3 regions of the Kitasatospora sp. MAP12-44 genome follow, and region 3 is predicted to be linked to each of the others. Evidence: riboswitches for the same ligand, from Rfam matches in the RefSeq annotation. Region 3 holds a riboswitch; each other region holds the start of a gene.
What was found. Region 3 has a riboswitch for cyclic di-AMP ahead of P3T34_RS06665 (transglycosylase family protein). Riboswitches for the same ligand answer to the same signal wherever they lie in the genome.
Positions count from the first base shown of each region.

Region 1: it holds a riboswitch for cyclic di-AMP, as region 3 does, so the genes downstream of both, P3T34_RS35280 (LysM peptidoglycan-binding domain-containing protein) here and P3T34_RS06665 (transglycosylase family protein) in region 3, are expected to answer to the same signal.
Region 2: it holds a riboswitch for cyclic di-AMP, as region 3 does, so the genes downstream of both, P3T34_RS23695 (transglycosylase family protein) here and P3T34_RS06665 (transglycosylase family protein) in region 3, are expected to answer to the same signal.

Region 1 is NZ_JARZAE010000004.1:7,739,746-7,742,001, forward strand. Features, by position in the region: gene P3T34_RS35280 (LysM peptidoglycan-binding domain-containing protein) at 100-915, opposite strand; cyclic di-AMP (ydaO/yuaA leader) riboswitch at 923-1,122, opposite strand; gene P3T34_RS35285 (hypothetical protein) at 1,260-1,694, opposite strand; gene P3T34_RS35290 (heavy metal-binding domain-containing protein) at 1,756-2,256, opposite strand, start outside.
Region 2 is NZ_JARZAE010000004.1:5,069,622-5,071,877, forward strand. Features, by position in the region: gene P3T34_RS23690 (cytochrome P450) at 1-769, shown strand, start outside; cyclic di-AMP (ydaO/yuaA leader) riboswitch at 978-1,132, shown strand; gene P3T34_RS23695 (transglycosylase family protein) at 1,138-1,818, shown strand; gene eno (phosphopyruvate hydratase) at 1,980-2,256, shown strand, end outside.
Region 3 is NZ_JARZAE010000004.1:1,333,762-1,336,017, reverse strand. Features, by position in the region: gene P3T34_RS06665 (transglycosylase family protein) at 1-1,125, opposite strand, end outside; cyclic di-AMP (ydaO/yuaA leader) riboswitch at 1,133-1,336, opposite strand; gene P3T34_RS06660 (hypothetical protein) at 1,807-2,256, opposite strand, start outside.

The DNA.
Region 1 (2,256 bases), 6.4 Mb from region 3:
CGAACCGGGCCCTGCACGGTGGATCGGCGTTGATCAGCGGGTCGCCATCACACGACCCGGATCAGCGGCAGTGGCCCGCAGGCCGCTGTCCAGCGCCGATCAGTAGGCGCTGTGGGTCTGCCAGAAGGCCCAGGCCTGGTTCGGGCTGCCGTAGGTGGCATCCATGTAGGAGAGCGCCCACTTGAGCTGGGTGGCGGGGTTGGTCTGCCAGTCGGAACCGGCCGAGGCCATCTTGTTGCCGGGCAGGGCCTGCGGCAGGCCGTAGGCGCCGGAGGACGGGTTGGTCGCGGTGACGTTCCAGCCGCTCTCGTGGGTGATGATCTGGTCGAACGAGGCCAGCTGGTCGGCCGGAACGATCGAGGCGGCCAGCGCCTGCAGCCCGGCGGGGGTGTTGGACACGGGCGCGGCGGCGACGGCCGGGGCAGCGGTCCGGGCCGGCGCCGGGGCGGCGGGGGCAGCCGGGGCCGAGGTGCCGGCGGCCGGGGCAGCGGCGGCGCCGTCACCCAGCGACAGGTGCTGACCGGGGAAGATCGCGTCCGGGCCGTGCGTCAGCACGGACTTGTTGATGCTGTACAGCTCCTGCCAGCCGCCCTGCACGCTGTGCGTGTCGGCGATCAGGGAGAGCGAGTCGCCGCTGACCACGGTGTAGCCGGCCGGCTGGGCCTGCGGCGCGCTGTGCGCGGCGGCCGGAGCAGCCGGGGCGACGGGCGCGGCGGCCGGGGCGGCGGCGATGGAGATCGCGGCCGGCTTGCCCGCGTAGTGCGGGTAGTAGTGGTGGTGCAGCGGCTGCGCGCTGGCGCCACCGGCGGCGGCGATGGTCAGGCCCGCACCGACGCCGGCCACCACGGTGGCGGCGATGGCGCGCTGGATGGTGATGCGGCTGGGCAGGCTGAAGGTGCGGTTCACAGACTTCATGAAGTGGGGTTCCTCTCCTACGCCTACGAGGTGAGCTGTCGGGTTCGGGCTGGAGTTGCCCGGCCGCGCTGAGCGCGGCTTCACCCCAAGCCCCGCCCGGACCAGATCCGGGTGGGGCGACTTACCTGTGGGTCCCCCGCTCCTGCCGTGGTGCGGTTCGATGCACGTGCCCACTCGGACCGGTGGCAGGATTCGGCGTTCCGGAGAGCGGGGTTCGTATGGAGACGAACGAGATGCACCGTACGCAGGTCATCGGCGCAATCACAAGCCGATGTGAGGTGTCTCATGTTTCGGCTGCAAGCCCCCCGCAGGCCCCGCAGCGCCCCGCAGCCGCCCCGAAGGCCTCAGTCGCCGAGCACCAGCCGCTCCAGTGCCGCCCGCGCCCTGGCGTCCGACTGCGCGCGGGCGGTCACGGCCGCCGCCAGCTCGCGGGTCCACTCGTCGAGCGGGACCGGCTTGCGTGAGAGCACCACGCCGCGGACCACCGTGCAGATCTCGCAGGCCGGTCGGCCCTGAGCCAGGCTCAGCACCAACCGCCGTTCGCTCATGTCGACTTCGAGCTTCTCGATCCGTCCGGGCCGCCCGGCCAGCCGGTCGCTCATGCTGCGCCGGCGCTCGACCGCGACCGCGTCCGCCGGCAGCGCCTCCGCCAGCGAGCCGGTCAGCACCTGCGCGTACACCTCCAGGTCGCCGGCGTCGCGCCTGAGGGCGGCCGCGATCAGGTCGATCGAGTCGGCGGGGTCCTCCGGGGCCGGCTCGATCTGGCCATGGTCGGTCATGTCGCTCCTAGCTGCGGTCGGTTGGCGACCGGTCGGTGGGTCGGTGGTACGGAAAGCTGTCCTACTGGTCCAGGCTGAGCACCATGGTCGGCCGCTCGATCTCGTGCTCCTCGCGCAGCGGGCGCACCGCCGTACCGATCGCGAAGAACTCGGTGGTGTGGCCGCCCCAGCGGTGGTTGTGGGCGTTCAGCTGGACGCCCACGATGCCCTCCGCGTCCAGCTCCTCGGCCTCGTGCTGCATCCGGGCCATCGCCAACTCCCGTGCGTCGTACAGCGCCTGGGTGTACTGCTCGATCTCGACGTTCTTGCCGATGTTGCTGAAGACCGAGCCCATCTTCTGGTGCGCGATGTGGTAGACGCAGGTCCCCATGGTCATGCCCAGCGGGGCGTAGCCGGCCCGGATCAGTGTCCAGAAGTCCTGCCCGGACAGGTCGGAGGTGAACGGCTGGCCCTTGTTGTTGCGCCAGCTGGTGCCACCGGGAGCCGGGTGGTCCGCCTTGACGGCGGTGCCGATCGCGATGAACTCGGCGATGTCCGAGCCGAACTCCCGTGCCTCGACGGT
Region 2 (2,256 bases), 3.7 Mb from region 3:
CGAGGACCAGGACGACTTCCGGGACTGGGCGGGCATGATGATCCGCCACGGCGGCGGCCCGCGCGGCGGCGTGGCGCGCGCGGTGAAGCGGATGCGCACGTACCTGGCGGAGCTGATCCACCGCAAGCGGGCGGACCTGGGCGACGACCTGATCTCCGGTCTGATCCGGGCCAGCGACCACGGCGAGCACCTCACCGAGAACGAGGCCGCCGCGATGGCGTTCATCCTCCTTTTCGCCGGTTTTGAGACCACGGTCAACCTGATCGGCAACGGCATGTACGCGCTGCTGCGCCACCCCGAGCAGCGCGCCCTGCTGCAGGAGTCGCTGAGTCGCGGCGAGAGCGGGCTGCTGGCTACCGCCGTCGAGGAACTGCTGCGCTACGACGGTCCGGTGGAGCTGGCCACCTGGCGGTTCGCGGTGGCTCCGCTGCGGATCGGCGGGGTGGACATCCCGGTCGGCGATCCGGTGCTCGTGGTGCTGGCCGCGGCCGACCGGGATCCGGCCAGGTTCGCCGCCGAGAACACCCTGGACCTGGCCCGCGCGGACAATCCGCATCTCGGTTTCGGTCACGGGATCCACTACTGCATCGGCGCCCCACTGGCCCGGTTGGAGGGGCAGGCGGCACTCGCCACGCTGCTCACCCGATTGCCGGACCTTCAGCTCTCCGCCGACGCCGGGGAATTGCGCTGGCGCGGCGGCCTGATCATGCGTGGCCTGCGGGAACTCCCGGTCACCTTCACTCCGGAGGAGTCGTCAGGAAAGCTCTGACGGCGTGTCGAAACGCTGCTCCACGGTCGGGATGAATGTCCATCAACTCCGACATATCGCCTCCGTTGGTAGGCGATCCATGACGATCCGTAATTCTCGTGTGATGTACGCGATATGAGCTTGTGATTGTTGTTGCTATCTGCCTACTCTCCCTGGAGTTCGCGGTTGCGAACCCCGTGCGCGGAACGCCAAATCCTGCCCGCCGCGCTTCGGGACACCGACACAACCCCCTGGGCAGGGGCGGGGGACCCAGGATTTTCTGCCGTTTCCCCTACGGCTCGGGGTGAAGCCGCGCCCAGCGCGGCCGGGCCACCTCCCGGTCCGAACCCGACAGCTCACCTCGCAGGCGTGCGGAGAGGGACACCTTCATGCTGTTTGCAGGAACTGGCCGTCACCGTCGTCGTACCCAGACCGAGAAGGTCATCGCCGTGGCCGGCGTGGCCGGTGCCGGTCTGGCGCTCCCACTGCTCACCGCCACCGGGGCGCACGCCGCCCCGGTGACCACCTGGGACAAGGTGGCCGACTGCGAGAGCACCGGCAACTGGTCCATCAACACCGGCAACGGCTTCTACGGAGGCCTGCAGTTCACCCCCTCGACCTGGGCGGCCTACGGCGGCACCCAGTACGCCGGGCAGGCGAACCAGGCCACCCGGGCGCAGCAGATCTCGGTCGCCGAGCGGGTGTTGGCCGCGCAGGGGCCCGGCGCCTGGCCGGTCTGCTCGGTCAAGGCCGGGCTGACCTCCGGGGGCGCGCCCGCCGCGGTCGACACCTCCGCCGGCTCCGACGCCGTGAAGTCCGCCGCCAAGCCCGGGGCCACGTCGAAGCAGAGCACCCGGACCGCGGCCCCGGCTGCGGCGTCGCCGACCGCTCCCGCCGCCCCGGCCAACTCCGGTCAGCCGTACACCGTCCGGGCCGGCGACACGCTGTCCACGATCGCCCAGACCCAGCACGTCGACGGCGGCTGGCAGGCGCTCTACCAGGGCAACCACGGGGTCGTCGGCGCGGACCCGAACCTGATCCTGCCGGGCGAGGTGCTCCACCTCCGCTGACGCACCGCACGCTGACGCACCACTCGGTGAACTACCGGTGAGTACGACGCCACGTGTTGAGACGCACCCCAGGTCCGGGTGGCCCGGACCTGGGGTGCGGCTAGGCTCAGGTCGTAACGAACCCGTTTCCCGCAGGACCGCTTCCGCATAGGAGATGCCTCGTGCCGTCCATTGATGTCGTCGTAGCCCGCGAGATCCTCGACTCTCGTGGCAACCCCACGGTCGAGGTCGAGGTCGGCCTCGACGACGGCAGCACCGGCCGTGCCGCCGTTCCGTCCGGAGCCTCCACCGGTGCCTTCGAGGCGCTGGAGCTGCGCGACGGTGACAAGAGCCGCTACTTCGGCAAGGGCGTCGAGAAGGCCGTCCTCGCCGTCATCGAGCAGATCGGCCCGGAGCTGATCGGCTACGACGCGACCGAGCAGCGCCTGATCGACCAGG
Region 3 (2,256 bases):
GCTCGGGTTGGCGGCCTCGACGTAGGAGCCGTTGCCCACGTAGATGCCGACGTGGTAGACGCCGGAGTCGGCGCCGTTGTTCGACCAGAAGAGCAGGTCGCCGGGCTGCAGCGCGTCCAGCGAGACGTGCGTGCTGGCGGCGGCCTGGTCGGCGGCCACGCGCGGGATGGAGATCCCGGCCTGGGCCAGCGCGGCCTGGGTCAGACCGGAGCAGTCCCAGCCGCCGTTGCCGGTGCCGCCGTAGATGTACGCCTGGCCGACCTTGGACTCGGCGAACGCGACCGCGGCGGCCATGCTGCCGGTGGCCGCCGGGGCGGGGGTCTTGGCGCTGGTGGTGGTCGCCGCGGTGGCGGGGGCCGGGGTCTGCGCCGGGGCGGTGGTGCCCGAGTTGTCCGAGTGGCCCCAGTTGCCGTGGCTCCACGAGGCGGTCGCGGTGGAGCCGCCGAGCGAGAGCTTCTGGCCCGGGTAGATGGTGTCGGGGCCGTGCGTCAGGACCGACTTGTTGAGCTCGTAGAGGTGCTCCCAGCCGCCCTGGACGTCGTGGCTCTGGGCGATGCTGGAGAGCCAGTCGCCGGCCGCCACGGTGTAGCTGCTGTCGGCGCCCGCAGCGGCGTCCTGGTGCCAGCCGGAGTGCTGCGAGGCGGTGTTCTGGCCGGAGGCGGCCGGAGCGGCGGTGGCGGGGGCCGGAGCGGCCGGGGCCGGGGTCGCGGCGGCCGGCGCGGACGTCCCGGTGTTGATGGCGGGGGCCGGGCCGCCGGCGGTCAGGCCGGCCTGGATCGAGCAGACCGGCCAGGCGCCGGGGCCCTGAGAGGCCAGCACCTTCTCGGCGACGGCGATCTGCTGGTCCTTCGTCGCCTGGTTCGCCTCGGGGGCGTACTGGGTGCCACCGAAGGCGGCCCAGGTGGAGGACGTGAACTGGAGGCCGCCGTAGAAGCCGTTGCCCGTGTTGATGCTCCAGTCGCCGCTGCTCTCGCACTGGGCGACCTTGTCCCAGGTGGAGACGGTCGCGGCGGAGGCGGTGGTGGCGGTGATGCACGGGAGGCTGAGACCGAGGCCGACCAGGCCGGTGGCGGCGATGACGCGGCGGGTACGGGTCGAGCTCTTCGAACTGGTGATGGGCAGCATGAAGTCGCGTTCCTCTCCTACGCCTACGAGGTGAGCTGTCGGATTCGGGCTGGAGTTGCCCGGCCGTGCTGAGCACGGCTTCACCCCTAGCTCCGGGTGTCTCGGTCCGAGGACCGTTCCCGGGGCGGCTTACCTGGTTCCCCCGCTCCTGCCGTGGTGCTTGTTGTGCGGTGCCAGCGGGCCCGGTGGCAGGATTCGGCGTCCGGATTGCTGGGTCCGTGTGACCACGAACGGGAGCACGTTAGACAGACTTAAGTTGAAACCGCAAACACCTGTGACACCGGTCACACCAGTCCCAGTGGCCCCTCAAGATCACCCCGGGAGATCAACTGACAGGGCGTCGGTGTCCAGGGTGGGGGCGGATGCTCCGATGGCGAACAATCAGGCGTTCGAGTAAGGGAATTGCCGGTGGTTCAGCTCGGTCGACAGCTGACATCGTGTCCGGCCGGGGGAGTGGCTGACCCGGAATCGGGAGTGCGGCGCCGACCGGCCGAGCGGCCGCGGACGGGACCAAAGACCCCCCGGCCGAAGGTCACGCCGAGGTCACGCCCGGGTCGCCCTGACGCCCCGCCGGGGGTGCGGACATGCCTGTGGGCCGGTCCTCCGTCGCGCGGATGACCGACCCACAGTTCTTACGGGGCGAAAGATTCTGTCCCTTTCGCCCCACTTGACCCCTATGCCCTACTCGCCCTGCTGTTCCTGCCAGTCCTGCTGCTCCTGCTGCTGGTTCCGCTGCTCCTGGGCCGCTTCGGCCTCGGCCGCAGCCGTCCCGACCGCGCCGAGGTAGCCGGCGGCCACCAGCTGACCGATGGTCGGGTAGCCGCCCAGCGCCTCGGCGCTCGGGCAGCCGGTCTCCTCGCCGGCCGCGCGCAGCAGTTCGGCGTCCACCTCCGGGCCGATCACCAGCGCGGCCAGGGCGGGGCGCTGCGAGCCGGTGGCCCGCAGGTGCTCGACCGCCGCGGCCACCGCGCCGGGGACGTCCAGGGCGGCCGCCACCACGGGCACCGCGAGGCGGGCGGCCAGCAGCACACCGGTGATCTCGGCCGCCGCGGCCGCCTCCTCGCCGCCGGCGGTGGTCAGCACCACGCCGTCGGCCGCGGTGGCGATGGCGAACAGCCTGGCCCGGTCGGC